DNA from 3 places in the Viridibacterium curvum genome. Region 1 is predicted to be linked to each of the others. Evidence: predicted binding sites of a transcription regulator. Region 1 holds the regulator's gene; each other region holds the start of a gene.
What was found. The regulator FliA, encoded in region 1, starts transcription of late flagellar genes. The targets are predictions, from matches to a motif close to CTAAAGTTNNNNNNNNNNNNGCCGNTA.
Positions count from the first base shown of each region.

Region 2: a site for FliA is predicted at 5,812-5,838, ahead of ABEA02_RS03950 (AP2 domain-containing protein). Genes of this name have one in related genera too.
Region 3: a site for FliA is predicted at 7,130-7,156, ahead of ABEA02_RS07900 (cyclic di-GMP phosphodiesterase). Genes of this name have one in related genera too.

Region 1 covers NZ_BAABLD010000002.1:388,657-398,726, reverse strand. Annotated here, with positions in the region: gene ABEA02_RS03060 (hypothetical protein) at 1-246, shown strand, start outside; gene ABEA02_RS03055 (hypothetical protein) at 261-617, shown strand; gene ABEA02_RS03050 (flagellar motor protein) at 691-1,431, opposite strand; gene ABEA02_RS03045 (RNA polymerase sigma factor FliA) at 1,455-2,219, opposite strand; gene flhF (flagellar biosynthesis GTPase FlhF) at 2,463-4,013, opposite strand; gene flhA (flagellar biosynthesis protein FlhA) at 4,016-6,103, opposite strand; gene flhB (flagellar biosynthesis protein FlhB) at 6,112-7,284, opposite strand; gene ABEA02_RS03025 (hypothetical protein) at 7,595-7,837, opposite strand; gene ABEA02_RS03020 (PP2C family protein-serine/threonine phosphatase) at 8,066-8,812, opposite strand; gene ABEA02_RS03015 (MAPEG family protein) at 8,963-9,349, opposite strand; gene murI (glutamate racemase) at 9,384-10,070, opposite strand, start outside.
Region 2 covers NZ_BAABLD010000002.1:577,004-587,073, forward strand. Annotated here, with positions in the region: gene dctP (TRAP transporter substrate-binding protein DctP) at 1-856, shown strand, start outside; gene ABEA02_RS03935 (hypothetical protein) at 928-1,905, opposite strand; gene ABEA02_RS03940 (ABC transporter ATP-binding protein/permease) at 2,058-3,860, opposite strand; gene ABEA02_RS03945 (pectate lyase) at 4,042-5,172, shown strand; gene ABEA02_RS03950 (AP2 domain-containing protein) at 5,232-5,765, opposite strand; gene ABEA02_RS03955 (hypothetical protein) at 5,978-6,997, shown strand; gene ABEA02_RS03960 (serine/threonine protein kinase) at 7,021-8,400, opposite strand; gene grpE (nucleotide exchange factor GrpE) at 8,548-9,093, shown strand; gene dnaK (molecular chaperone DnaK) at 9,194-10,070, shown strand, end outside.
Region 3 covers NZ_BAABLD010000008.1:32,448-42,517, reverse strand. Annotated here, with positions in the region: gene ABEA02_RS07935 (peptide chain release factor N(5)-glutamine methyltransferase) at 1-545, shown strand, start outside; gene ABEA02_RS07930 (cupin-like domain-containing protein) at 547-1,563, opposite strand; gene ABEA02_RS07925 (2OG-Fe(II) oxygenase) at 1,598-2,494, opposite strand; gene ABEA02_RS07920 (MFS transporter) at 2,654-3,880, opposite strand; gene ABEA02_RS07915 (lysophospholipid acyltransferase family protein) at 3,903-4,802, opposite strand; gene ABEA02_RS07910 (lysophospholipid acyltransferase family protein) at 4,799-5,680, opposite strand; gene metK (methionine adenosyltransferase) at 5,904-7,070, shown strand; gene ABEA02_RS07900 (cyclic di-GMP phosphodiesterase) at 7,215-8,456, shown strand; S-adenosyl-L-homocysteine riboswitch at 8,517-8,611, shown strand; gene ahcY (adenosylhomocysteinase) at 8,702-10,070, shown strand, end outside.

The DNA of each region.
Region 1 (10,070 bases):
CCCGGCACTCGCTGGATTGAGCAACCCAGGTACTGCGTCATCGACGGGCATAAGGTTTTCGCGTGGTGCGAGGTGGGCAAGATCAGACTCTCTATCGGCATGAACTATGAGGTGACACCTTCTGATGTCACTGTGGCGGAGGCCATTGAACGGTTGCTCGAAAATGTGTCACTTACTGTCATTGAGCCCCCAATCGACAACCGGAACTGCATATGCCCCAAGTTCTACCCGGGGTATTTCTCCTGAACGTAGCCGCCACCATGAAATGCACGAGCGCCTTAATCGCGCTGTTGATGCTCAGCGTCTCCACATGCGCGTTCGCACAGAAGAGGCATTGGGTCATCTGCGACCTGACCGTCATGGTGAAGAGTGCCCAAGACACAGTGCCGCGTGTTTCGGGTCTGGTGCGTTCAAGCAACGCGCCAGCAGGCACCGAGTGCCCTGCCCCCGGCGCTGTCATCTCCTTCCTGCCGGAAACCATGGACTATCAAACGGTATTGCCGCGCAAGCAATGGCCGGGCGTTGGCGAAGTCGTGACGATCCGTTACCGCTATCTGCTGGGCGAATGCAAATACACGGGCCCTTGCAAGATCGAGCATTTCTCGTTGATGCGATGAAGCCACCGTCTTGGGCTTTGGCCGACGAGCTTGTGAATACCCGATGTGAATTGCTGACTCGCCGAAGCAGGCGTCAGACGATGTAACCCTGCAGCCTGCTTTCAATGATGCGCGGGTTGTCGCCGTGGGCGATGGCGACGATGCCGTCGAGCAGCATGTCGCGGACGGCGACGAGGCGGGTGATGTTGGCCTGCAGCTTCTTGGCCATTGGGAGGAAGATGAGGTTGGCTGAGCCGACGCCGTAGATGGTGGCAACGAAGGCGACTGCGATGCCAGCGCCGAGCTTGCTGGGGTCGGAGAGGTTCTCCATGACGTGGATGAGGCCCATGACGGCGCCGATGATGCCGATGGTGGGTGCATAGCCGCCGGCGGCTTCCCAGATCTTGGAGGCTTGCTTCATCTCGACTTCCCAGGTGTGGATGTCGATTTCCATGACTTCGCGGATGCGCTCGGGTTCGACGCCGTCGACGAGTAGCTGCATGGCTTTGCGCAGGTAGGGATCAGGCTGCGAAGCCATCTTGTTTTCGAGTGTGAGCAGGCCTTCCTTGCGGGCGATCTGGCTCCAGCTGACGACCTGGGCGATGAGATCATCGAGCGGCGGTACAGGCGGCTTGATGACCCAGACGGTCATCGCGAGGCCCTGCTTGAAGGTGCGCCAGGGGCTTTGCAGCATGACGGCGCCGAAGGTGCCGCCGACAACGATCATGAATGCAGTGGGCTGGATCAGCGAGCCGATGTGTCCGCCTTCGAGCAGCTGGCCGCCGATGATGGCGACGAGTCCCAGCAGGAGTCCGGCAACGCTGATGACATCCATGCGGCGGGCCCCGGCGGTTCAGCTCAGGCCGCTGAGGCGCGTCGGCTGCGGGGCTCTGCCTGGGGCATGGCGGAGTCGCGACCGCTGGCGATGCGCGAGCGCAGGCGTGCGATGGCCTGGCTGTGCAGCTGGCAGACGCGGGATTCGGAGACGCCCATCACTTCGCCGATTTCACGCAGGTTGAGGTCTTCTTCGTAGTAGAGGCCCATGACCATCTTTTCGCGGTCCGGGAGGTCGCCGATGGCCTTGATGAGCACCTGACGCATGCCGGCTTCTTCCAGCATGTCGAGGGGGTCGTTGCTCTCGCCGACGATGTGGCGATCGAGGTAGTCGTCTTCTTCTTCGCTGCCGAAGTCTTCGAAGTACACGAGCTGGTAGCCGCGGGCTTCCTGCAGCATCTTCTGGTAATCAGCGAGGCTCATGCCAAGCGATTCGGCGAGTTCGCGCTCGGTGGGCTGACGGCCGTGAACCTGTTCGAGGTTATGGATGGCGGTTTCGATGCGGCGCATCTCGCGGCGCAGGCTTCGCGGCAGCCAGTCGTTCTCGCGCAGGCCGTCGAGCATGGCGCCACGGATGCGTTGCACGGCGTAGGTCTCGAACTGGGCGCCGAGGCCTTCTTCGTAACGGCTGATGGCGTCGAGCAGGCCGAGCATGCCGTTCTGGATGATGTCTTCTACCTGCACGCTGGCCGGCAACTTAGCCATGAGGTGGTAGGCAATGCGTTTGACCAGGGGGGCATAGCGCGCCACAAGCTGGTCTTTGTCGAGTGTTCCCGCTGCGTTATACATCGTGCTCTCGCTCAGTAAAGGTCACTCGCTGAGTGAATGGTCAGCAACATCATGGAGCCATTCTGCGCTGCAGGTGACACACATGCCTTGTGGAAAAAGACCGGTGTTGTTGCCCAATTCGCTTTCCAGTTTGCGTTTCTGTCCGGCTGACTCTGACGGTCTGCGCGGGGGCAACCACGGGAGCCGCCCATCTGGTTGCTTACGGCCCGGCAAGAGAAAAACTTGAGGCATGGTCGTCCCCCGTCACAGCCCCGCATTGCCCCCTTCGCCCGTCGAGAGGCGGGGTGCGGCCATGAGCAGGCCAGCTTCGCTGCGGTCGAGCTTCCACGGGGAATCGGCAGGGATCTCCCGCAGGGCACGGTGCAACAAATAATTGCGATTGGGCAGGTGCAGGTCTTCCGGCACGCGCTGGCCGTTGGCGATATAGAGCATGGGCAGGGCGTGGCGGATGGAGACATCCAGCGCGGGGGCGATGCTGTTGGCTTCGTCGAGCTTGGTGAAGATGCAGCCGGCGGTGTCGGGCGAGACGTAGGCGCGGATGACGTCATCCATGGTGTCGCCGCGCACGGTGGCGTTGAGGCACAGGATGCGGGCGATCTTGCCGACGGAGTTGAGCATGGCCGCTTGCTCGCCAACCATTTTGTCGCGCTGGCTCATGCCTACGGTATCGATGAGGACCATGTGCTTCTTGCGCAGCTCTTGCAGGGTGGAACGCAGGTCGCTGGCGTCGCGCACCACATGCACCGGCACGCCGAGAATGCGGCCATAGATGCGCAGCTGTTCGTGGGCGCCGATCCGGTAGCCGTCGGTGGTGATCAGGGCCAGGCGGTCGGCCCCGTGGCGCACCACGCAGCGGGCAGCGAGCTTGGCGGTGGTGGTTGTCTTCCCTACCCCGGTTGGGCCGACCAGCGCGTAGACGCCGCCGCGGTCGATGATGTCGGCTTCTGCGTCCTGCAACTGCAGGTCGCGGGCGATGAGCTGGCGCACCTGGTTGCGGGCTTCGTTGAGATCGCTGCCTCCTGCCAGACCTTGCGTGAGTTGGTGGGTGAGCTGCGCCGAGAATCCCGCTTCAAGCAACTCGCTCATCATCTGCGTGCGGGTCGGCGCGGTTCGCGATATCTCGCTCCATGCAAAGCCGGCGAGCTGACGCTCAAGCATGCCCTTGATGGATGCAAGTTCGTGCATCAGGGCCGCGTTGGCGGCCTCCAGGCCGCGCACGCGGGACTCTTCCTGTTCGGGTTGGGCAGGCTGTGACGCGTGTTCGGCGGGACGGCGCTGCGGTGTGCTGCTCACATCCGCATGGTCAGCCCCCGCATTTGACTGACTGCCTGGGTAATTGAGTGGACTGCCGTCGGACCGGACGCGGGGCGGCGTGAAAGGACGCACCATCTGGCGCCCCCCCGTGTCAGCGTCATGATCCGGCGCGTCAATGCCGGAACGGAATACCGGGCGCGGACCCGCCGGCTGGGGCTGGCTGCGTCGCGCAAGTTCGGCAGCAATCTGCTCACCGATGCGCTTGCCATTGCCTGCACTGGCACCACCCTTGCCGCTGCCGGCAGGCTGGCCGTTGACGAATGGCGCAGCTTGCGGCGCTGGCTGATGGGTTTGCGGCTCGCGGGCCTGTCGCACCGTGGCGTTGAGTTCGCCCATGGCCTCGGGCGGCAACGCGACGATTTCAACACCACCAGGCACGGAGCGGTTTGACAGCACGACCGCGTCGGCGCCCAGCTCTGCCTTGAGTGCCGCAAGCGCTTCACGCGCCGTTTTGCCCACGAATTTGCGCACGTTCACCATCTTCAGCCTCCTATGACGCCCGTGACGCGGATCGTGCGAGTTTCAGGCACTTCCGAGTGGGCGATAACCTTGAGAGAGGGCACCGAGCGACGCAGGAAACGCGACAGCAGCCAGCGCAACGCATTGGGCACGAGCAGTACGGCGGGCTGCCCGGCGTCTTCCTGACGCTGGGCAGCTGCTGCGGTGTCGCGCAACAGCGTTTCGGCCAGACCGGGTTCGATGGTTGCCGAATCGGCACTCGAGCCCTGCATGGCCTGCAACAACAAACGTTCGAGTCCGGGGTCCAGCGCGATGACCTGCATGTCGGCACTTCCCGGGAAAAGCCCCTGCACGATGGCGCGGCCAAGCGCCGTACGCACGTGGGCTGCGAGTTCGACAGCATCCTGCGTGCGCGGCGCGAACTCGGCGAGCGTTTCGACGATGCTGCGCATGTCGCGGATGTTGACGCCTTCTTCGAGCAGGTACTGCAGGGTCTTCTGCACCACGTGCAGGGGCAGCGCCTTGGGCACGAGATCTTCGACGAGCTTGGGCGAATCCTTGGCGATGTGGTCGAGCAGCGCCTGCGTCTCCTGCCGGCCAAGGAGGTCGGACGCGTGCGACAGGATGACGTGGTTGATGTGCGTCGCCACCACGGTGCTGGCATCGACCACCGTATACCCCAGCGCGTGGGCCTGATCACGCAAGGCACTATCCACCCACACGGCGGGCAGGCCGAAAGCGGGATCCTTGGTCTCGTTGCCGGGCAAACGCCCCACCACGCGACCGGGGTTGATGGCCATGAACTGACCCGGGAAAGCTTCGCCCTGCCCTATCTCGACGCCTTTGAGTGTGATGCGATAGAGATTGGGGCGCAGCTCCAGGTTGTCGCGAATGTGCACGGGCGCAGCGAGGAAGCCGATCTCCTGCGCGAACTTCTTGCGCAGGCCCCGGATGCGCGACAGCAGCTCACCGTTCTGCGCTTTGTCGACCATCGGGATCAGGCGGTAGCCGACTTCAAGGCCCAGTACGTCGACAGGCGTCACGTCGGTCCAGCTGGCCTCCATCTCGGCGGCCGTGGCGACCACTTCGGCGGCAGGTTTGACGGGTTCCTTGACCTCGGTCTCGCGACGTTGGCTCTGCCACCAAGCAAGGTAACCCATTGCCCCAGCGAGGGTGAGGAAGACCAGATTGGGCATGCCGGGGATGAGACCCAGCAGCCCCAGAATGCCGGCCGTCATCACCATGATCTGCGGATTGGTGAAGAGCTGATTCACGAACTGTGCGCCGACGTCCACATCGTCACCCACGCGTGACACCACCAGACCTGCAGCGACCGAAATGATCAGTGCGGGAATCTGCGCGACCAGACCGTCGCCGATGGACAGCAAGGTATACACGTGCGTGGCACGGCCGATATCCATGTCATGCTGAACCACGCCGATGATGAGGCCGCCGACGATGTTGATCAGCAGAATCATGATGCCGGCTACTGCGTCACCGCGTACGAACTTGGAGGCACCGTCCATGGCGCCGTAGAAGTCGGCTTCGTTCGCGATCTCGGAGCGGCGGCGCTTGGCTTCGGCGTCGTCGATGAGCCCGGCATTGAGGTCGGCATCGATGGCCATCTGCTTGCCGGGCATGGCATCGAGAGTGAAGCGTGCGCCGACTTCAGCGATACGGCCTGCGCCCTTGGTGATGACGACGAAGTTGATGACGGTGAGGATGACAAAGACCACCACGCCTACCGCCGTATTGCCACCGACGAGGAAGTGGCCGAAGGCCTCGATCACCTTGCCTGCCGCGTCACCGCCTTTGTGGCCATCGATGAGCACGACGCGCGTCGATGCGACGTTGAGCGACAGGCGCAGCAGCGTCGTCACCAACAGCACGGTCGGGAAGATCGAGAAATCCAGCGGCTTGCGGGTGTACATCGCCACCAGTAGCACGACCATCGACAACGCGATGTTGAAGGTGAAGAAAAGGTCGAGCAGGAATGCCGGCAGCGGCAAAACCATCATCGACAGCACAAGCAGCAGCAGGATCGGCGCTGCGAGCTGCCGGATGTTCGATGGCGTAAAGATCTGCTTCAGGTCGAGGGTATTGGTAGCCATCTGGTTTCTCAGCGAGCGACAAGCCCGGCGCCCTCGTCATCAATGCGCCCCTCAAAAGGGTCCATGCCAGCGGGTACGGCAATCGCGTTCGGCGCCTGTGGAGGCAAACCCTTGCCGACCAGGAATTCATTGAGCTGGTAGACGTAGGCCATCACCTCGGCCACCGCGGTGTAGAGCGCGGTGGGGATCTGCTCGTCAACCTTTGCGTGGTGAAACAGCGCACGCGCCAGCGGTGGTGCTTCAAGCATGGGGACGGCATGCCTGGCAGCGAGGTCGCGGATCGCCTTGGCAACGAGGTCAGCACCTTTGGCCACCACGGTCGGTGCGCCCATGCGGCCGGCGTCGTACTTCAGCGCCACGGCGAAGTGCGTCGGGTTGGTCACCACCACGTCGGCCTTGGGCACGGCATCCATCATGCGGCGGCGGGCCATCTCGTTCTGGCGCTGGCGGATCTTGCCCTTTACCTGCGGATCGCCTTCGCTCTCCTTGTTCTCCTGCTTCACGTCTGCCTTGCTCATGCGCAGCTCTTTGAAGTAATGCCATACCTGGTACGGCACATCGATGGCTGCGATCAGGGCCAACGAGGCGCTAAGGGCCAGCGATGCCAGCACCAGCATCTGCATGAACGTGATGAGGCCGGAATGCAGCGGCATGCTCATCAGCATGAGGATTTCGACGCGCTGTTTCCACACGATGGCGCCGGCGATACCCAGGATGCATGCCGCCTTGACCGTGCCCTTGACGAGTTCGATGAGGCCGTTGACCGAGAAGAAACGACGCATGCCACTGATGGGGTCCATGCGGGTCAGGTCGAACTGGAAAGACTTGCTGCTGATGACCACGCCACCGAGCAACATGTGCGAGACCACCCCCACCACCACAACGACAACGAGGATGGGCGCCAGCGCCAGCAAGCCATCCGCGCTGAGGCTGAGCATCGTGCTGGTCATGATGTCGCTGGAGAACGCGGCCTGATGGTCGAAGCTCAGCCCGTGTCGCATCACGCTGCTCAAGCGCTCATAGATCCAGCCCGAGCTGGTCCAGATGGAGAGCACACCGGCGACGAGGACGAGAAAAGACGACAGCTCGCGCGAACGGGGCACCTTGCCCTCTTCGCGCGCTTGCTCCAGCTTCCTGCCTGACGCTGGTTCTGTTTTTTCGAGATCGCTGTCTTCAGCCATGGTCGGAAGCTCAAGAAAATCACCGTGCCGCCCCAAGATTTTCCTGGCCCCCTCGGGGGGCGGCCTGACGCCGAAGGATCAAGCCGGGAGCACAGGAAAATCCACCTGTGGAGTGAAGGGCATTATTTGCCGGGGCGGCAAGTTCGACCGTGGGGAAAAAATGCGGAAAGGCCAGCCTATTCGGACTGGCATTACGCGGGACACGCTTTGTGACAGCCTTGTAACGCGATCAGCAGGTCTGCCGGAGACGCGAGACCACAAATGAAAACGGCCTGCCGAAGCAAGCCGTCAGGTTTTCATGTGCGCGCGATCAGCTCAGGTGTGCGGGCGGTTCCGAGGCGTCGAGCAAGGCGCTGTAGCAGCGCTGCAGGTCGGCGTCGCTGGCCGGGTCGACCAGATCAGCCTTGTTGATTGCGGAGACGGTAGCCTGGACACGCGCGGCAGCAAAAGCGCCTTCATTACCCGCGCGAGCAGCGTCGAACAACGCATTGAGGGCCAGCAGCCGGGTCAGCTGGCTTTGTGCTTCGAGTGAATGTGTGTGCGAACGACCCATCTGAAACACCTCTTGTAGTGAATGCGTCATCGACCCCGGGACTTCTTGTCGTAGCGCTCAAAACGCTGAAAATCAAGAAAAGAACCGCCTCTTGCGAGGCGGTTTCAAGGAGAGAGTCGATGCGTGGAAGTCAATCCACAAGAATCTTTACGTCGGTGCTGCCAGAAACTTTAGCGATTTCGGCAAATATTTTCGGGCGCAATCCAAGGCATTGAATCGTAAAGGCTTTCAGACGGGAACAACCTTGACGATGGCCATCGAGAGGTTGTCTCCGCCACCTTCAGCCCGTGCACGGGCGAGATCGAGCAGCTGGCGCGCAGCAGTGCGGGCGTCGTTTTCAAAGAGGATGCGGCCCATTTCCTCGTCGCTGAAGTAAGCCCAGAGGCCATCGGAACACAGGATGAACGCGTCCCCCGCCTGCAGAGCGGTTGTGCCGCCGACCTCGATCTTGGGCGGCGCCTCGGCACCGAGGCAGGACAGCAGCAGGTTGCGCTGGGGGTGCACCTCGGCTTGTTCAGGCGTAATACGGCCGGCACGCAGTAGCTCTTCGACCAGGGAATGATCCGGCGTGCGGGCGACCAGCGCCCCGTTACGGAAGTGATAGAGGCGAGAGTCGCCACAGTGTGCCCAGTCGGCATGGCCGGGGCGCAGCATCATGACAACGGCGGTGCTGTGCGGATCGGCCTCACTGGTAAAGCGCGTGAGCTTGATGACGGCATGCGCGTCGTCGATGACCTCCCTGAGGAATTCGACGGGCGACTCGCTGGACGGCGCATAGGCCGAAAAATTCTGTTTGGCCTTGAGAACGACCTGCTCGGCGGCGATGGCGCCCCCGGAGTGCCCCCCCATGCCATCGGCCAGCACCGCGATCATGCATCCGGGGCGGCTGGGATGGGGGAACATGCCTACACGGTCTTGTTGCTCGGAGCGGTCTCCGATGTGCATTGCCGCGCAGGTATCGATACTGATGGCCATTGGTTGCCTTCAAAGATTGAAACGGGATCGGGCGTGGCTTGCAAATTTCGCAAGTTTAACGGTCTTGCCCGATTCAAACGCCTGCGCCACCCCAAGGCAGCGTGACGAAACTCACACCAATCTATCGGCCGGAACGGCCTTCACCTTGACCTAAAGCACCCTTGCTATCAGGTGCAGCGGGGCATAGACCGCGAGAAGCCACACGACACTGCGCGCTGTGGCCAGGTTGGCAATGTAGAGCGCTCCGTAAATCACCCGAGCGACCACGAACCACCAGCTCCAGAACACGATATCCGCCTCGGGCACGCCACCGTGCAAGGCCGCGACCAGACCCGCAATGAAGATGGCGAGCGCCTCCCAGCTGTTGGCCTGAGCCGCCTGCGCGCGCGCCGGCCAGCCCGAGAGACCCGCCAGCCATGTGCGTGGATCGCTGTTGTCATAGCGGCGGCCGCCGCTGGCGCCACTGGCTTTGGCTGCAGCCGCGAAAAGGTAGGGCATGAAACAGGTGATCAGCAGGCACAACCAGATCTGGTTCATCGATCAGTTCTCCGACAGGTGATTCATTGAGGATTCACGCAAACGCCGAGAAGCGGGCGTCTGCGCTCCAAAGGCTCTGCAGGGTACGGTTCATGCGGCTGGCATCGCCCGTGACAATGAACTCGGGAGGGCGGCCGCCCTCCTCCGCGCTTCGCGAACCGAATTCGATCAGTTTGCGTTCCAGCTGCGCCGCGACGGCAGCGCCGGTGTCGATGAGCCGTACTTCCGGCCCGGCAATGCCCTGCACCTGTTCGCGCAGGAAGACATAGTGCGTGCAACCCAGCACCAGCACGTCGGCACCATCATCAAGCAGCGGCTGCATGTAGCTGCGCAAAAGGGCCAGCGTCGCGGGCGTATCAAGCTCGCCGCGCTCCACGCACTCCATGAGTCCCGGGCAAGGCTGGGTCAGCACCGTGACCTCCTGGCCAAAGGTGTCGAGCAAAGCCGCGAAGCGTGAGCTTGCCAGCGTGCCCACGGTCGCCAGCACGCCGACCACGCCACTGCGTGTCGCGGCGGTGGCGGGTTTGACGGCTGGCTCCATGCCAATCACGGGAAGGCCCGGGTGGCGTTCGCGCAGCATGGTCGCCGCCGCAGCGGTGGCGGTGTTACAGGCCACGACGATGGCCTTGCAATCGCGTGAAGCCAGGTAATCGGTGATGACGCGGGAGCGCTCGCGGATGTCTTCCGGCGAGCGCGAGCCATAGGGCGCAAAACCGGAGTC
Region 2 (10,070 bases), 190 kb from region 1:
GCGCGCCTTGCGCGCCATGGGCGAAGCGCTCAGCCAGCGCACGCAGGGACGCATATCGCTCAAGGTCTATTCGGCGGGCAGCTTCGGCTCGGAGAAGGAAGCGCTTGAACAGACGCGCAGCGGCGCGCTGGACATGGCGCGAGTCAACATCTCGCCACTCAACAAGAGCTGCCCCGAAACCATCATCCCCACCCTGCCCTTCCTGTTCCGTAGCATCGATCACATGCAGCGCGCCATGGATGGCGCACCCGGTGAAGAAATCCTGGCTTCGTGCGCATCAGATGGCTTGATCGGCCTCGCTTTCTACGACAGCGGCGTGCGCTCTATCTATTCAAACAAACCGATCCGCAGCCTCTCTGATGTGCGCGGCATGAAGCTGCGCGTGCCGCAGTCCGACCTGTGGATCGCTGTGGCCAACGCCATGGGCGCTGCAGCAACACCGATGTCGATCGACGAAATCATCGCCGGCAAGCGAACCGGCCTCATTGAAGCTGCAGAAAACAACCTGCTGGCCTTCGAAAGCTTCCGTCACTTCGAAGTGTTCAGCCATTTCTCCAGTACCGAACACTCCATGGCGCCCGACGTGCTGATCTTCTCGAAGAAGATCTGGGACGAACTCAGCGAAGACGATCGCAAGATCGTCAAGGAATGCGCCAAGCAATCCGTGTCGACGATGCGTCGCTACTGGGCCGAAAAAGAAAACGCCGCCCGCAAGAATCTCGCTGCGGCCGGCACAACCTTTGTCGGCAACTGCGACAAGAAGCCCTTCCAGGACGCCATGCGCCCGGTCTACGACAAGTTCGTCATCACCGAAAAGCAGAAGTCGTTGCTGCGCAAGATTCAGGATATGCAGTAGGCGCAGCGAAGACGATCAAGCAAAAAGGCCACCGACTGGTGGCCTTTTTGCTGTCAGCGACCCCACTCAGATCAGGGCTGAGTGATCGTGATGTTCGTGAACACGGTACGGGTCGCCACATTGTTGGCAGCAAACACGCCCGCATGCACCTTGGCAGGCAGGCCAGACAGAGTGCCGATGGCGGAGCCACTGGTGGTCCAGCTCGTACCGCCATCACGCGACACATAGGCCGTAACCGTATTACCGGAACGCACGATGCGCAACTTGGTCAGCGGTACCGATGCTGCGGTACTACCGATCGATACGGCCACACCCGTGAAGTCCTGGTTCAACGATGCGCCACCGACCCCGCTCACCAGCGCAGTCGTGCGCGCCGCGTAAAACGGCTGGTAGTCCGTGCCCGCGCCGGTCGGCGACAAGCCCGACACTACGATGATGGGCGCCGTGCTCGTCGAACCATTCGAGCAATCGCAAAGCATCACGCCAAGACGGTAAGCATCAGACGAATCCACGGTGAAAGGCACCGAAATGCTTGCCACAGTCGCGGTAAAAGTGAAGTCACCCGTGAGCTCCTTGGCCACCACGGCAAAGCTCTCACCGTAGCCAGCGAACTTGCCATTGCTGGTCAGCAAACTGACTTCACTCGCCGTGCCATCGGTCAGCGTGTAGCTCAGCGTCGAATTACCCAGAGTCGTCTGCGAGGTGTCACCACGGAAGTTCCAGGTGCTGCCCAGCCAGGCTGTCGGTGCCGAACCCGAAGAAGTACTAGACGAGGCGGAGGAGGTGCTGGAAGAGCTCGCAACACTGGAAGCGCTGGAACTCGCACTGGACGTCGTGCTCGAACTGCTGGAGCTGCTCGACGCAGATGACGTCGCCGCGCTGCTGGAGGACGACGATGGCGCACTGCTGCTGGCGCTGGTTGTGCCGGCGCTCACACTGCCACCACCTCCACCACCACCGCAGCCTGCAATCATCAGCATCACCAGGCCTAGTGCTGGCGCAACCCCACGCCAGCGGCAAAAGCCGCCGGACTTTCCGTACGTACCCATCATCGACTCCGATCTCTACTTGATTTTGATTCTTGAGGTCGGACGTGTTGCGACAAACACGCAGGAATGCCGCAAAGCACATCGCACTCTTTTTCCTGATTTTTCAGCAGTTTACCCAGCAAACACGAAACCATCCAGCATTACGGTGTGCACTACGCTACACCTGCCTGTTGATCCCCGGTAACGATCTGCCACGCGCCCCCCTGATGCAGTTCCAAGGCACGCTGATGAAACTGCGCCAGGCTTGTGTGATGCCCCACGCTGAGCACGATGCTGTCGGGCAGCGCCTCAATGATCATCGCGTACAAGGCATGCTCCAGCCCTGCATCCAGGGCCGAAGTCGCTTCATCCATGACCAGCAGCCGAGGACGATTGACCAGAACGCGTCCGAAGGCCAGGCGCTGCTGCTCTCCGGGCGACAGGATCTGCGACCAATCACGCTCATCGTCGAGCAAATCGACGAGTTGGGGCAGCTGCACACGCTGCAGGACCTCACGGGCGAGAGCATCATCAAGGGCCTGCCCGGGGTAAGCCAGTGCGAGGCGCAGGCCGCCAACGGGCAAATAGGGCCTCTGGGAGAGGAATAGCGCATTCGCGTCAGTCGGTCGTGCAAGTTCCCCCCGGGTATATGGCCACAAGCCAGCCACAGCGCGCAACAACGTCGTCTTGCCCGCACCGGATGGTCCCCGGACCAGCAAGCGCTCGCCCGCCACTAATGAGAATGACAGCTCACTTATCAGCGGATCCCCCTCGGGATGCAGCACCGAGAAGCGATTGACTGTCAGACGATCTGCCACCGGCACGACACTGGGGACCGGTAGTGCGTTCACCTCGGTCATGTTTTTGACGAATCCGCTCAGGCGATCGAGCACGGCGCGGAAGATCGCGAATTTGTCATAGGACTCGCGGAAGAATGACAGCGCATCCTGCACCTGATTGAAGGCCTCCAGCGTCTGCATCAGATCGCCTAACTTGATTGCACCGCTCAGCACGCGTGGCCCTTGAATCAGCAAGGGAAAGATCACGCCAACCTGGCCAATGGTGAAATTGAATCCATTGAACTTGAGCTCCCGCCACAATGTGGCCCATGAGTTTGCAATTACGTTGCCAAAAGCCCCCTCGAGTCGCGACTTCTCGACCTTTTCCCCGCCATACAACGCAATGCTTTCGCCGTATTCACGAATACGAATCAGCAGATAGCGATAGGTCGCAGAAAACTGTTCCGCAAGGAAGTTCAGACGGATAAGGGGCCGGCCGATCCAGAAAGCGAAAAAGCTGGTGGTCAAGACATAGACATAGACGAGAAAAACCATCGCCCGCGAAACCTCATGACCCATGACGGTCAACGAACCTGACAAGGTCCACAGCAAGGTTGTGAAAGCAACTATCGACACCACGGCCTTGACGCCATCCAGAGCAAGCTCCACCGCCTTCTCGCCCAGGGTTTCTGTATCCTCCTGAATACGCTGTTCGGGGTTGTCCTGCTGCGTTTCAGCGTGTCGAGCGAGATAGTAGGCCCGGGATGACATCCAGGCATTGAGCAATTGCTCGTTGAGCCATACACGCCAGTGAATGCGAAAAGCTTTCCTGATGAAGGCGTCGAGCAGCAGGCGAACGATGTGAAGGCTGGCCAACAATGCAAACAGCCAGACACTGAGCCAGAAGACCTTGGCATCAAGGTTCTGCAAGCTGGTATAGAGGTCGTTGTACCAGAAAGAAAAAACGAGGTTCAGCCGCACGGCCATCAGCGAGACAAGCAGCATGAGCCCCAGCATCAGCAGCGGCCGCAAGCTCGTTCGAGGGGAGAAATAGGCTCCCGTGATCAGGCGAAACTGACGCCCCCAAACGGTCCAGCGCATCAACCCCAGCATGGCAGGCACAAACACAATCAACGTCAAGGCATAGGCCTTGGCTAGCCAGATGCTGCTGGCAATGAGCTCATTTCCCCAGTTCATCAAGCACTTCCAAAAATTGCGTAGGACGGAATCCTACAGAGTTTGCTCACTCCACTGAGACATCGCGCTTAGAAGATATGGCAATGCAGCGTGGAACTTTTTAGTTTGATCGCCATACTAAAGCCTTGGGCAGAGTCAGAGTCCGTCGCTGCCAAAACCAGAACATTCCCAGGAGACAGCAATGAAAATGCGCCATGCCCTCGTCGGCACGCTCGCGCTTGCACTCACAGCCAGTGCGTGGGCCGCCAACCGCCCCAAAGGATGGGTCACCATCTGCACCGAAGGCCAGACCTGCTCGGTCGCCGCCAACACCAATGTCGCCTTCGGGCGTGCCGATCAGTTCTTCTACAAGGTTCTGAGTGGCAGTTTCGCCTGTGCCGAAGCCACCTTCGGCGGCAAGATCGCTGGCGGCAAGAACGAATGTTCGACGGCTACCACCAGTGCCTCATCGTCTAGTGTGGCCAGCAGCTCTTCGTCGACCGCCACTTCGAGCAGCAGCTCCTCGAAGTCGTCCTCCTCGTCAGTGGCAAGCTCCATCAGCTCATCCTCCACGTCTTCGAGCAGTGTGGCCTCCAGCGCAAGTTCCTCGGGCATCCCGGCAGCGACCGGCACCACGATCAACAGCACGACTGTGACGATTCCGGCCAACACCACTAGAGACTATGGCTTCCAGCGCATCGGCATCGTCGCACAGGCATCAAACTGTGATGACGAAGGCCAAAAACCGGTGTTCAAGCTCGAAGATGGCGCTTCGCTGAAGAACGTCATTATCGCCGGAGGCCTGAACGGGTCAGACGGCGTTCATTGCGAGGGCAACTGCACCCTGGAAAACGTGCACTGGGAGGACGTCTGTGAAGACGCTGCCACCATGCTCGGCGGCAGCGGCAAAATCATGAAAGTCATTGGCGGTTCAGCCAGCCACGCGTCGGACAAGATCTTCCAGCACAACGGCAAGGGCAGCACCATCCAGATCACCAACTTCTCAACCTATGGTGACGTACAGCGCTTCTGGGCATCGTGCGGCAACTGCTCCAGCAATGGCGGTCCGCGCTACCTGGTCGCCACTGGTGTGACCATCAACGGCAAGGTCGTCAAGCCGGATGGCAGCGCGGGTTACCTGCTGCGCCTCAACTCCAACTATGGCGACAAAGCCACAATCCGCAGTTGGAAGATCAAGGGCTGGACCAAGGGCAATCCCAAGGTCTGCGTGCAAGCCATCGGCGTGCAGCCGGGCGAAGCCCAGACCAACCAGGGTGAGTTCTGGAACACGGCCTACTGCGACGTCAAGGAGAGCGACATCACCAGCTTCTGATCAAGATGCAGTGTGAAGAAAAACCCGGCCAAGGCCGGGTTTTTAATTGCTGATTGCGCTCAGGCTGCCTTGCGCAATTCGGTGGGCGTGTCAGCGGCTGCCTTGCGACGCGCGGGCTTGCGGCGAACCGCTCCCGGGTCAAATGCTCCATCCAGCCCACGCAATGCGTCCTTGCGGGCTTTCAGCGCCATCTTGAAGGCACCTTCTTCACCATATTTCTTTACCGAGAACTTCACACGTTTGCGACGCCCGTCCGGTAGCGGCCAGGAGGCCACCCAGAACCAGCGCTGCTTGTCTTCGGACAGGTCACGGGTTTCCGATGCGCAATAACGGCACACCCCGACCACGCCGGAGCGGTTGTTCTTCTTGACGATGTTGGAATATTCGCGCATGGAAAAAGGCGGATTGTTGCTGATGACCTCATCACGGTAGCCTTTGGCCGCCGCAAAGGACTTCTGCTTCCCACCATGCACGCCGTCGGAGAAATGCTTGCGATGAATCACGCCACGACGCTGGATAGTTACCAGCCAGCCATGCGTACGGCTGACTTCGTTATCCACGCGGCTGATTCCATAAACACTACCTCTGCTCACGTCGTTCCTCCAGATACTTTGAGGGTTATGGCGGCGATGTGAGGGATTTCGGCAAGTAGGCAGAAAACTTTAGCCAGTTCCGCGTTTCCGGGCAGGGTGCCGACAAGCGCAACACAGGGCGCCGAACCCCTGTCTGGTTCTCAAGTCCTGTGCATTTCTGGTCGGTATAAAACCAGCGGGCATCGCCGCCGGCAAGAATGCAGTGGTGTGAGATGAAGATCGAGCAATCCAGCCTTTCCATGCAGGGCGCCGCGCAGCGGCAAAGCATGGCGCGAAGCGAAACCAACATGCAGTTCACGCTGCGTGCTCCTCGCCAGGAAGCTCCGCCTCCGGCAGAACGCGTCGATATCAGCACGGCTGGACGCGACGCTTTGGGTGCCGCGAATGAAGTTGGCACGACAGAATCGAGCAAATCACCCGCAGACGAGCGTCTAAGCTTGCTGATCGCCGTGATCGAACAGCTGACTGGCCGAAAGGTCGAATTCTTCGACAGCTCCGACCTTGCCAACGTTGCGCAAACAGGTGACGCCTCCGCTGACTCCGCCGCCATTCCACAAGGCCGCACAGCGCAACCCGAACCGGAGTGGTCGTTCCACTTCGAGCATCGGGAAGTGCAAGAAACTACGGAAGCCATGCAGTACTCGGCACGCGGAACGGTCAAGACGGCAGACGGTCGCGAGATCAGTTTCGACTTCGCACTCGAAGTCAGCCGCCATGAACGCCGCAGCAGCGAAACCACCATCGATGCGGGCAACGTACGCAAAGATCCGCTGGTCCTCAACCTCGCAGGCGGCCCTGCCCTGCTGAGCGCCCACCGCATCCAGTTCGACCTGGATAGCGACGGCAAGAAGGAAGCCATAGCCACATTAGGCAGTGGCAGCGCATTTCTGGCCATTGATCGCAACGGCAATGGCGTCATCGACGACGGCAGCGAACTCTTTGGCCCACGCACCGGCAGTGGCTTCAGCGAACTGGCTGATCTCGACAGCGATAACAACGGCTGGATCGACTCCTCCGATCTGCAGTTCTCGCAACTGCAGGTATGGCGACCGGGCGGAACGTTACAGAGTCTGGGGACAGCCGGCATTGGCGCCATAGCCCTGCAGAACGCAGCAACCCCTTTCGCACTGCGCGAGGGCACAGATGACCGAGGCATGATCCGCAGCACAGGGATCTATCTGAACGAAGACGGCACGCCTGGCAGCATCCAGCACGTCGACTTGACGGTCTAGTTGCGGCAGGGCTTGATTCGGGCTTAGTTGTCTACCAGCTGCAAGTCGCCCCCACCCCCAAACCCCAGAGATGTGGTGTCGGTCGGACGCGTAGCAGGTGTTCCGGTTGCAGCAGAAAGCGCCGTTTCGGACTTTGCCAAACGGCGTGACACCGTTGATACCAGACGCTGACGGAAGTGTTCGAGACACTCTTCGGAAGTCAGCGACAAGGCAGCAGGCGAAATATCCAGGTAAGTCACCGGTGTCAGGCTGACCACCGTGGCATGCTGAAGGTGGTCGATCTCATCGAGATAGGCTGTTTCACCGAACGACTCGCCAACGCCCAACTTCGTCACCACACGACCGCCGACCGATACTTCGACCTCACCCTCGAGCAAGATTCCGAAGCGCTGGTCGTTGCTGCCTTCGCGAACCAGCTGGGTCAGTGGCTCCACCTTGCGCCAGACCGCGAAGCGCACGACCTCCCAGATCTCGATGTCGTCGAATTCAGTGAAGAACGACAGCTTGCGCACCGCCGAGAATCTCGAGTTATCAGGGGTACGCTGGTTTTCGTCATAGATCTTGTAACGGACTGCGGTCAGATCCTTGGCAAACTCGGCGCCGTTCTTGTAGCGGGAGTACAGATCTTTTTCCAGCGCTTTACGGATGACCATGTCCATGGACTCCGGGACATCCGGGTTGAGCTGACTTGCAAGTGGTGGATCGGCGTTGATGATCTTGTAGACAAGCTGGGCCGGGTTCTTGGCGCGGAATGGCAGACGCCCCGTGAGCAGGTGAAACAACACGACACCCAGCGAATAGAGGTCGGTCTTCTGGTTGAGCGGGTAGCTCTTGATCTGCTCGGGCGACATGTAGGCTGGTGAGCCCACACCCATGATGAAGGTCGAATCCTGATCGCTCTTCTTGTTCACGTTCATGGCGAGCCCGAAGTCCGTGATCTTCACGTTGTCGTTCTCATCCATGAGGATGTTGGCGGGCTTGATGTCGCGATGGACGATTCCCTGCCGGTAGGCGTAGTCCAGCGCCATGCAGCACTTGAAGACGATGCTGACCGTGCGATGCAGCGGTAGCATGCGCTCGTAGCTGCAGTACTCCTCCAGCGATTTGCCGTTGAAGAACTCCATGACGATGTACGCCTCTTCCTTCTCGATCACCGCCTCGAAGATCTTGATGATGTGCGGGTGATCGAGCTTGCGGGCAACGCCTTCTTCGGCGCGCAGCAGTTTGAGGAGGCGCCGGTTCCACTTGGCCTCGTCTTTGCCTTTTTCCTTGAATGAGATGTGTTTCAGCGCAACCGGTTCAGGGTAGAAGGGATTCTCGGCGAGATAGACCGTCGCCGTAGCGCCTTTACCCAGCTCGCGGATGATGCGGTACTTGCCAATTTTCTCAGGAAGGCTGGACATCGCGACTCTGTCAGAAAATTTCCTACAAGCAGTGTAAACCGGCCAGGCGATCCGCAATGCAAAAAAGTTCAGGAAGCTGGCTTGAAATACCTACAACGGCCCCAATGTGGCCCAGCTGAACCCGAAAGGCATAGCTGAGGATACTTCATGCAAGACACACAAGAGCCGGTACAGCCCACGGAACCGATGGATGGTGCCCCACAAGACGGCGCGGACAGTGTTTCCCCTGCCGACGAGCTGGAAACCCGCCTTCGCGAGGCAGAGCAGAAAGCAGGCGAGCACCACGACGCGTGGCTGCGGGCCAAGGCCGAGACAGAGAACGTGCGTCGTCGGGCACAGGAAGATGTGGCCAAGGCAGCCAAGTTCGCCATCGAGAAGTTCGCCAATGAACTGCTGGTGGTAAAGGATGGACTCGAACAGACCCTGTCAGTCGAGGGAGCCACGCCTGAAGCACTGCGCGAAGGCGTCGAGCTGACCCTGCGCAACCTGGTCAAGGCCTTCGAAAAGAGCGGCCTCGAAGAAGTTGCACCGGTCGGCGAAAAATTCGATCCGCACAAGCACCAGGCCATCAGCCAGATCCCGTCGGAACACCCGGCCAACACGGTCGCCCAGGTCTTCCAGAAGGGTTACCTGCTCGAAGGTCGGGTTCTGCGTCCGGCCCTCGTCGCGGTGTCCAGCGGTAGTGGCGCCTGAAACCCTATTGAAATCCGGGGCATCGGCCCTAAATGGAATCCAGGTTCCCGGTGCTGCATGAGCGGGCCGGACTACAGATTGAATTGACGGAGTATTGAACATGGCAAAGATCATCGGTATCGACCTCGGTACGACCAACAGCTGCGTGGCCATCATGGAAGGCGGCACGCCGAAAGTCATCGAAAACTCGGAAGGCGCACGTACCACGCCCTCCATCGTCGCCTACCAGGAAGATGGCGAGATCCTCTGTGGCGCACCGGCCAAGCGCCAGGCCGTGACCAACGCCAAGAACACGCTGTACGCCGTCAAGCGCCTGATCGGCCGTCGCTTCGAAGAGAAGGAAGTGCAGAAGGACATCAACCTGATGCCCTACACCATCACCAAGGCTGACAACGGCGACGCCTGGGTCGAAGTGCGCGGCAAGAAGATGGCTCCGCCGCAGATTTCGGCCGAAGTGCTGCGCAAGATGAAGAAGACTGCGGAAGACTACCTGGGTGAAGAAGTCACCGAGGCCGTCATCACCGTGCCCGCCTACTTCAACGACAGCCAGCGCCAAGCCACCAAGGACGCCGGCCGCATCGCCGGTCTGGAAGTCAAGCGCATCATCAACGAACCGACCGCAGCGGCCCTCGCCTTCGGTCTGGACAAGGTCGGCAAGAAAGACCAGAAGATCGCCGTGTTCGACCTTGGCGGCGGTACCTTCGATATCTCCATCATCGAAATCGCCGACGTCGATGGCGACAAGCAGTTCGAAGTGCTGGCCACCAATGGCGACACCTTCCTTGGCGGTGAAGACTTCGACCAGCGCCTGATCGACCACATCGTGGCCGAGTTCAAGACCATCAACGGCATCGACCTGTCGAAAGACGCGATCGCTCTGCAGCGCATCAAGGCGGCTGCCGAGCGCGCCAAGATCGAGCTGTCGTCCGGCCAGCAAACCGAAATCAACGAGCCTTACATCACCATGGTCAATGGCG
Region 3 (10,070 bases), on a different contig from region 1:
TCCCTGAGGGAGAGGGTGGCCGTCAGGCCGGGAGAGGGGGGATGGTTCAGGCGCCCACCGTTCTCGATCTGGGCACCGGCACTGGCGCCATCGCCATTTCCATCGCGCTCGCCAGCGCAGCGCAAGTCACAGCCGTTGATACATCGCCAGCCGCGCTTGCTGTCGCGCAAGACAATGCCCGGCATCTTGGTGCCGCAATTCGCTGTCTGCACGGTTCGTGGTTTGCGCCTGTGGCGGGTAAGCGCTTCGATCTTATCGTCAGCAATCCACCTTACATCGCCGAGGGTGATCCGCATCTCGTGGAGGGCGACGTGCGCTTCGAGCCGCGTAGTGCGCTCACCTCAGGCAGGGACGGCCTCGACGACATCCGTCACATCGTGACGGCTGCACCAGCGCATCTCAACGACGGTGGCTGGCTGTTGCTGGAGCATGGTTACGATCAAGCGGCGGCGGTACGTGCCTTGCTGAGCGCCGCGGGATATGCCGAGGTGCAATCCTGGCGCGACCTCGCTGGCATCGAGCGCGTAAGCGGCGGACGGCGTTGACTCAGAAGAAAGTCTGAGCCGGATACCGCTCGGTGAAGTTGTTGTCCCACTTGAAGTTGGTGAACGACATCGTCACGGAGACTTCGAGGCCTTCGACAAAGTGCCAGCAGCCCACGGGCAGGAACAGGATTTCGCCCGGGCCGATGATGGCTTCCTGGATGCGCGCGTCGCGCATGGCGGGGTACTGGTCGAAATCGATCTTGCGCGCGTCGACATGCGTGAAGCAGTGCTCGTGGTTGTAGATTGCATTGATTTCGTGCGCGGGAATCATGAGGACGCGCTTGGCTCCGATGACCTGCGCCATGAAGTTGTTGGTGAGGTCGTGGTGGAAGGGCGTGATCGTGCCGGCCGGGCCAAACCAGAAGAAACCGCCAGGGTTTTGCGGGTCGAGGTAGGCAGGGATCTGCACAATGTCATTCCATAGATCAGCCAGCGCGACGCGGTTCTGTGAGTCGTTGTTGGCCGTCATGTAGAAGTCATTGGTCTTGCCGGCATTGCGTACGAGCTCGGTGAACTCTCCGAAGCTCATGGTCTGTTGGTGTTTGAGCTTGTTGAGCTCGTAGTGCTCGTCGGAATTGCGGCGTGCCTGCACCTGCACTTCCTTGTCGCCGAAGTGCTGCGCGAAGTAGTCGAGGTTCCAGTTCTGCATGGCAGGCCAGTCTTCCATCATCCCAGTAATGACGACGGGGCGGCCCGCTGTGTAGAAGTCGTTGAAGAACTGCTCTTCCGGGAGCTTGTGAATGCGCGGCACTTCGGGCGAACGCAATTGCTCCATCCTGCGGCGGTTGTCGAGGACCCAGTCTCGCTTGAGCAGGCGGTTCTTGAGGCGTTGTGCACCGGCGATGTAGGGACTTTGCAGCGCGGCGTTGATCTCGGCATGCGCGTCAGGCACGGGGACTCCGGCGCGTACCAGCGTCTCGAACAGACCTTGCGGATGGATTTCCATTATCAGGTTCTCGGCGATCCAGCGTCGCCAGTCGTCGTTCACCTTTACCGCGCCGCTAATTGCGTTCTGCATGGGCTGTCTCTCTGTCGTTGTCTGTATGGTCGGTTCAGCCGTAGGAGCTCTGGCGCATCCACTTGGTCATGATCCACTTCTCGCCGGCGACGACGGGGGCGCCGCCGTGCAGGGTCAGCGGGTCGACCTGTCCCTGCGCATTGGTGTAGCGGAAGTACACCGCCGAACCCTTTTGCGGCGAGACGGCCAGGCCGAGCTCGGGGAAGATGGTTTCTCCGCCGGCCTCGACGTCGTTGAGGTACATCACCATGGTGCTGACGCGCTGGCCGCCCATGGCCAGGTGGGTCAGGCTGCCCTTGTCTTCAGGCGGAAAGAAGTCGAAGTGCGGCCGGTACTCGCCGCCTACACCGTAATGCAGGATCTGCAGACCTTCGCCGTTCCTGATCGGCCAGTTCATGAGGCGTGCGACGCGTTCGTCGATGCGCGTGATGAATTCGTTTTCGCACAGCTCGAAGAAAGTGCCTTCGCTGGTGCGGCGTTCGATGACGTCGTGCTCACCCGTGATCGGATTGACCGTAGTCGAGCGTTTGAGCTTGCTGCGCGAGCGCTCGATGAGCTCGTCGCATTCTTCATGTGAAAGCACGTTGTTGAAGACGATGATCTGTGGCTTCTCCAGACGCAAGGCGACAGTCACTATCCGGTCGCCGACGTCGATGGCGTGACCGGCAGCCACCGGCGCCGGGTCGTACTGGAAGTGATTGGCCGTGCGGCCTTGCTGGGCCGGCACGATGGGCGCAGCGGGCGACTTGAATGGAGCGAGCACGTTGTGCTGCTGCACCGCTTCGGGGTTCAGGCTTTCCACCACTTTCATGGTGGCCGTCGCGACGTCGAAACCGGCGTCGGTCATCGCTTTGATCATGGACTCGGGGGAGCAGCGACGTTTGACGTTTTCAGCAAGCCAGCTTTGCCAGCTGGAGTCGAAGTAAGGCATGGCGGATCCGCGTTTCTGAGCGAGCGACAGGAAGGCGCAAATCTACTCTCTGCCTCTCGCCACGTGAACAGGAAGCTCTGGCGCGGCGCAGCAAAAAGCCCTGAAAAATCAGGTGTTTCAGCAGCTTTTGAAGTATTGGTGTTTTTGCCGTCGCAATGATCAGGAAATACGCTTGACCTTGCGACCTGCCCAGATCGCAAAGAGGCCGACGAAGCATGCCAGCATGCCGACGAGTTCGTAGTGCAGCAGGCGGCCGTCGGGCGCCGTGCTGAGGATCAGCCCGGCGATGAAGGCGGCACTGCCCGAACCGAAATTCTGCACGGCTGAGTTGAAAGCCATGACGCGGCCGCGAAAGCGCGGTTCGGTGGAGGCGGTGGTCATTGCCATGGCCGGGATGAAGCGGCCGCTGACGAGCACGAAGAAGAGCATCGAGATCATGAGCTGCCAGGGCAAGGCCAGTGGCAGCGTGAGCGTGATGAGCATCATCGGTACGCAGGCCGCGATGACCACGGCGGTAAGCACGCGGGCGTAGGGATACTTGTCGGTGAGGCGCCCGAGGATGGGACGCGAGAAAAAGGTACCGGCGCCGCCGACAAGGTAGATCCAGCCAAGCTCGGTCTGCGTCAGGCCGACGTTGGCAACCAGCGAGGGTGCAATGTAGGGAATGATGAGGAAGCCCGAGAACATCAGCAGGAAGGTCAGCACGAAGGCGCGCCAGTGATTGGGCACAGCGAGCAGCTCGCGCCAGCTCTGGATGAGGTTTTGTTGCGGGGCTTCGGCACGTGCCGCGAGGTGGCCGCGTACGCTGGGCACGCAGTACCAGGCGGCAACACCGATCAGCAGGCACAGCACGGTGAGCGCGACGAAGGGCACGCGCCAGCCGAAGTGCGCTGCGATGAAGAGGCCGGCCGGCACGCCCACGACGGCGGCGAGTGAAAAGCCCAGCATCACCACGCTCATGGCCTGACCGCGGCGGCGGATCGGGATGATGTCGCCGACGATGGCCAGCGTGATCGAGCCCAGCACGCCACCGAACACACCGGCGACAGCGCGCGCGGCGAGCATGGCCCAGTGGCCATTGGCCAGCGCACAGCCCAGCGTGGCGACGGCGAGTCCGGCGTACGTAAACAGCAGGGCGTGGCGACGATCAAAGCGGTCGGCAATCGCGGCGGCGAGCAGTGATGAAACCGCAGCGGCGATGGCGTAGGCCGACACGACGAGGCCGAAGTGGCCGGTGTCGATCTGCATCTCCTGCATGAGGTAGGAGGAGAGCGGCATGATGATCATGAAGTCCACGATGGTCGTGAACTGGATCAGCATGAGGATCCACAGCAGGATGCGTTCGCTCAGGGGTTGGTCTGCAGTCGGCGTGTCGGGGCTGGTCATGGGCTGATTGCCTGCGTTGCTTTTAATAGAGCTTGGCCTCGCCCGGCGGGCGGGTCTTGAAGCGTTTGTGCACCCAGTAGTACTCGGCCGGACGTTGCCGCACTTCGGATTCGATCCACGCATTCATGCGCGCCGTATCGGCGACAGCGTCGTCGCTGGGAAAGTCGGTCCACGGTGCGCTCAGCGTGCACACGTAGCCCGTGCCCCAGGGTTTCATGAGCGTCACCACGGGGATAACAGCTGCGTCGGCCAGCCGTGCGACGCGCGACAAGCCCGGAATGGTGGCCGTCTGCACGCCGAAGAAGGGGACGAAGACCGACTCCTTGGGGCCGTAGTCGAGGTCGGGCAGGTAGAAAAACGGGCGGCCAGTCTTCATGGCGCGTACGGCGCCGCGAATGCCTTCCTGGCGCGATAGCAGCATCTGGTTGCCGAAGCGGAGACGGCCGCGCATCAGCAGGCGTTCGAGCAGCTTGTCGAGCTGGGCGGAATAGATGCCGACGCCATCGAGCTCCATGGTCAGGCGTGCGCCGGCTACGTCGAGTCCGACGAAGTGCGGCACCAGCAGGATCATGTTGCGTCCTTCTTCATGCAGCTTGTGCATGTGTTCGAGGCCACGTACCTCGACGAGTCGCCGGATACGCGCTTCGCTGCCCCACCAGATGACGCCGCGTTCCAGCATCGAACGCACTACGGCGACGACGTTGCGGCGTGCAAGGCGGCCGCGTTCGGCATCCGACAGTTCCGGGAAGCACAGGCGCAGGTTGGTGTGCACGACGCGGCGGCGTGGTGCGACGAGCAGGTAAAGCAGGTGGCCCAGCACCCAGCCAACAGCGGCCTGCACGGGCAGGGGGAGCCAGTGCAGCAACCAGATGAGGGGTGCGAGGATGGCAGTGGGCAGACTGCGGAGTACGCTGCGGATCATTGGGGTGGGGGTTCTGCGCCAGCAGGGCGCTTATAGCGGTTGTAGCCCCAGAGGTATTGCGTGGGGCAGCGGAGGATGAGGGATTCGAGGTTGCGATTGATTGCGTGAACGCGTTCTTCGAGCGACCCGGTGATGGCTTCGGTCGGTGGCGAGACGTGGATGCGCCAGCCGCGCCGAGAGAAGCGCTCGCCCCAGAAGAACAGCACGATGGCGTTGTCGACCTGGGACAGGCGAGCTGCGAGCGTCATCGTATAGGCAGGCTTGCCGAAGAAGGGCGACCAGATGCCTTCACCCTTGCCCGGAGCCTGGTCCGGCAGCAGGCCAGCCATTTCGCCTTGTCGCATGGCGCGGATCAGGCGGCGCACACCGGATAGATCCGCCGGTGCCAACGAAACGGCACCCTGCGCCCGTCCGGCACGCAGCAGCGGTTCGACATAAGTCTGTTTGGGCGGGCGGTAGAGAATGGTCACCGGCATGTGCTCGCCAACGTAGAGCGAGGTGATCTCGAAGCAGCCGATGTGGGGCGTCAGTGCGAGGATTGGGCGACCTTCGGCACGCGCGGCCTCAAGGTGCTCCCAGCCTTCCACATCCAGCACCTGAGACAGCACGCGCGGCAGCGGCTGCTGCCAGATCCAGGGCAGTTCGAGCATCATGCGGCCGGCGTTCTTGGCTGCTCCGTGGCGTTCCTTGCGCGTCGGCTCGCGACCCAGAGCACGGGCCAGGTTGCTGCGCAGGTGCTGGCGGTAGCGTGAAGCCAGCCAGTAGGTGGCCAAGCCCGCTGCGCCGCCGAGCCGGTGCAGGGTCGGCAGTGAGCGCTGACCCAGCCACTGAAGCAGGCGGGGGAGCAAGAGCGAGGCGAGACGGTGCTTGGCGAGCATGGCGGCGGATTATCTCACGAGCCCGCCAGCACGGCCGACGGGCTCTTTCCTCCGTCGGAACAAGGGATTAGAATGCTTCCATCCGCCGAGTTAAAGACAACTTGCAGGGCGGGGTCGCCGACACCGTCGGGCTGACCAACAAATTCTGCTAAAGCGTCGCCTGCTGATGACCCCGAAGCTGGCCTCGCGCCACCTACGGGGTTTTTTGTTTCAGGAGCAGAACATGGCGAATGAGTATCTCTTCTCTTCCGAGTCAGTGTCCGAAGGCCATCCGGACAAAGTGGCTGACCAGATTTCCGATTCCATCCTCGACGCCATCCTGGCGGTTGACCCGCGTGGTCGTGTGGCCTGCGAGACGCTGGTATCGACCGGCCTCGTCGTCATCTCGGGCGAGATCACCACCACCGGTCACATCAACTACCGCGAAATCGCACAAGACACCGTGCGCCGCATCGGCTACGACAGCTCCGACATCGGTTTCGACTACAAGAGCTGCGCCATTCTCACCGCCATCAATCGTCAGTCGCCCGACATCGCCCAGGGCGTGAACGAAGGCGAAGGTCTCGATCTCGAGCAGGGTGCTGGCGATCAGGGCCTGATGTTCGGCTATGCCTGCAACGAAACGCCCAGCCTGATGCCGCTACCGATTTACTACGCGCACCGCATCATGCAGCGCCAGGCCGAAGTGCGTAAGGACGGCCGCCTGCCCTGGCTGCGGCCCGACGCCAAGAGCCAGCTGACGGTGAAGTACGTCGATGGCAAGCCGGTCGGCATCGATACCGTGGTCGTATCGACCCAGCACAGCCCCGACGTGTCTCACGCTCAACTGTCTGAGGCCGTGATCGAAGAGATCATCAAGCCCGTGCTGCCCAAGGAATTGCTCGGCGCCAACGTGAAGTACCTCGTCAATCCGACTGGCCGCTTCGTCGTTGGCGGTCCGCACGGTGACTGCGGCCTGACCGGGCGCAAGATCATCGTCGACAGTTACGGCGGCATGGGCCGCCACGGCGGTGGCGCTTTCTCGGGCAAGGATCCCTCCAAGGTCGACCGTTCAGCTGCCTACGCCGGTCGTTACGTAGCAAAGAATCTCGTTGCTGCCGGCCTCGCCGATCGCATCGAAGTGCAGGTCGCCTACGCCATTGGGGTGGCCCGCCCTGTGTCGCTGAACGTCAACACCTTCGGCACCGGCAAGATCAGCGACGACAAGATCGTTGCCCTGATTGAAAAGCACTTCGATCTGCGCCCCAAGGGCATCATTCAATCGCTCAACCTGCTGCGCCCGATCTACGCCAAGACGGCAGCGTATGGTCACTTCGGCCGCGACGAGCCGGAGTTCACGTGGGAGGCAACCGACAAGGCGGCAGCGCTGCGCGCAGACGCCGGTCTGTAAGCTGTTGCTGACCTGACAAAGGGCCGCGGAAGCGGCCCTTTTTGTTTCCCGCGAGATCGCTCAAGCCCGTTGCGGCATTGCCGTAAAAGAGGGATGCGGGCTGCTTTTCCACGTCCGTGCAACGCCTCGCCTCGCCAAACCCTCATGCTCAAACGCGTTCGCGCAGATCAGCTTCGTATCGGGATGTTCATCCATGAACTCTGTGGTTCCTGGCTGGAGCATCCTTTCTGGCGTTCGTCCTTCAAGCTATCTGCTGCCAAGGATCTGGAGCGCATCCGCAAGAGCGGTATCCGCGAGGCCTGGATCGACATCTCAAAGGGGCTGGATGTTCCGATGGATGAAGATGCGGGAGTGACCCAGCAAGAGGCGGAGGCCGTTGTTGAGCAAGAGCTCAATGAAATGGCGCGTGTTCAACGCAGCGTCGAACCCTGCTCAATGGCGGAAGAGCTGCAACGTGCTACGACGATCTGTCACAAGTCTCGCGAGGCTGTGGCGTCCATGTTCAACGAGGCGCGCATGGGCAAGGCGCTGGATGCCGACGATGCCATGCCGCTGGTCGAAGAGATTGCGGGGTCCGTGATGCGGAACCCCGGCACGCTGATCAGCCTGGCGCGCCTGAAGACCAAGGATGACTACACCTACATGCATTCGGTGGCGGTCTGTGCGCTGATGGTGGCGCTGGCCCGCCAGTTGCGCCTGGACGAACAGCAGACCCGCGAGGCTGGCATGGCGGGCTTGCTGCATGACGTGGGCAAGATGTACATCCCGCCCGAGGTGCTGAACAAACCGGGCAAGCTGACTGACAGCGAATTTGTCATTGTGCGCAAGCACCCGGAAGAGGGCTGGCGCATGCTCAAGGAGGGCAAGGGCGTTGGTGAAATCACGCTCGACGTTTGCCTGCACCACCACGAGAAGATGGATGGGACGGGCTACCCGCACCGACTGGCAGGTGATGAAATCAGCCTGTTTGCGCGGATGGGGGCGGTCTGCGATGTCTATGACGCCATCACCTCGAATCGCCCTTACAAGCGCGGCTGGGACCCGGCGGAATCCCTGCGCAAGATGACCGAGTGGTGCAAGGGGCATTTTGACGAGGCCATCTTCCATGCCTTTGTGCGCAGTCTGGGCATCTATCCCACCGGGTCACTGGTGCGCCTGCAGTCTGGGCGTATCGCCGTGGTGATCGAACAGTCGCGCGATTCGCTGTTGGCGCCTGTGGTGCTGGCTTTCTACTCGACCAAGAGCAACGAGCGTTTCGAGCCAGTGCTGATCGATCTGTCGGACAAGAGCATCAAGGACGCCATCACCAGTCGCGAAGACCCGGATAAGTGGAAATTCCCTGATCTCGACATGCTGTGGATGGGAGAACTACCAACTGGCGCTTGAGCCTGGGCCGGATAAGTGGCCAGCCTGTGAATAATCCGGCAGGCTGGCTATAATGACGTACTTTCCGAGGAGCGCTGCGAGGTCGCACAGACCCCAGGCTCGGAACCTGTGCCCGAAGCATCGGGCCGGGTCAGATTCAACGGCGCTCACCTGTTCAACCGTGCCGGGCACGGGTCGAGGGTGAGTCGTTTCAGCAGCACACATTCCCCGTCCTTTGTTCGGCCACACTGTTCCAGGAGAACACCGTGGCGAATGTAACAACCGAGTTCACTGATTACGTCATTGCCGATCTCAAGCTTGCCGATTGGGGCCGCAAGGAGATCAAGATCGCCGAAGGCGAGATGCCGGGCTTGATGGCCATTCGCGAAGAGTTCGCGAAGACCCAGCCGCTCAAGGGCGCGCGCATCACCGGCTCGCTGCACATGACCATCCAGACCGCCGTGCTCATCGAGACGCTCACCGCGCTCGGTGCCGAAGTGCGCTGGGCATCGTGCAACATCTTCTCGACGCAGGATCACGCGGCAGCGGCAATTGCCGCTGCCGGCATCCCCGTTTTTGCCGTCAAGGGCGAAACCCTCGTCGACTACTGGGACTACACCCACCGCATTTTCGAGTGGGCTGACGGTGGTTACTCCAACATGATCCTCGACGACGGTGGCGACGCGACCCTGCTGCTGCACCTCGGCGCCAAGGCCGAGAAGGATCTGTCGGTCATTGCTGATCCGAAGTCGGAAGAAGAAACCATCCTGTTTGCCGCCATCAAGGCCAAGGTTGCGACGGATCCGACCTGGTACTCGACGCGTCTGGCACAGATCAAGGGCGTGACCGAAGAGACCACCACCGGCGTGCATCGTCTGTACCAGATGCATCAGCGTGGCGACCTCAAGTTCCCGGCCATCAACGTGAACGACTCGGTCACCAAGTCCAAGTTCGACAACCTCTATGGTTGCCGCGAGTCGCTCGTCGACGGCATCAAGCGCGCGACTGACGTGATGATCGCCGGCAAGATCGCCGTGGTCGCAGGCTATGGCGACGTGGGCAAGGGCTCGGCGCAGGCACTGCGCGCGCTGTCGGCCCAGGTGTGGGTCACCGAAATCGACCCGATCTGCGCCCTGCAGGCCGCCATGGAAGGCTATCGCGTTGTGACCATGGAATACGCCGCCGACAAGGCCGACATCTTCGTGACGACCACGGGCAACTTCCACGTCATCACCCACGATCACCTCAAGGTGATGAAGAACAACGCCATCGTCTGCAACATCGGTCACTTCGACAACGAGATCGACGTCGCCTCGCTCGAAAAGTACGAGTGGGAGGAGATCAAGCCGCAGGTCGACCACGTCATCTTCCCTGATGGCAAGCGCATCATCCTGCTCGCCAAGGGCCGCCTCGTGAACCTTGGCTGCGGCACGGGCCACCCGAGCTACGTGATGTCGTCGAGCTTCGCCAACCAGACCATCGCGCAGATCGAGCTGTTCACCAAGACTGCCGAATACCCGATCGGCGTCTACACGCTGCCCAAGCACCTCGACGAGAAGGTCGCGCGCCTGCAGCTCAAGACGCTCAACGTGCAACTGACCACGCTGCGTCCGGATCAGGCTGCCTACATCGGCG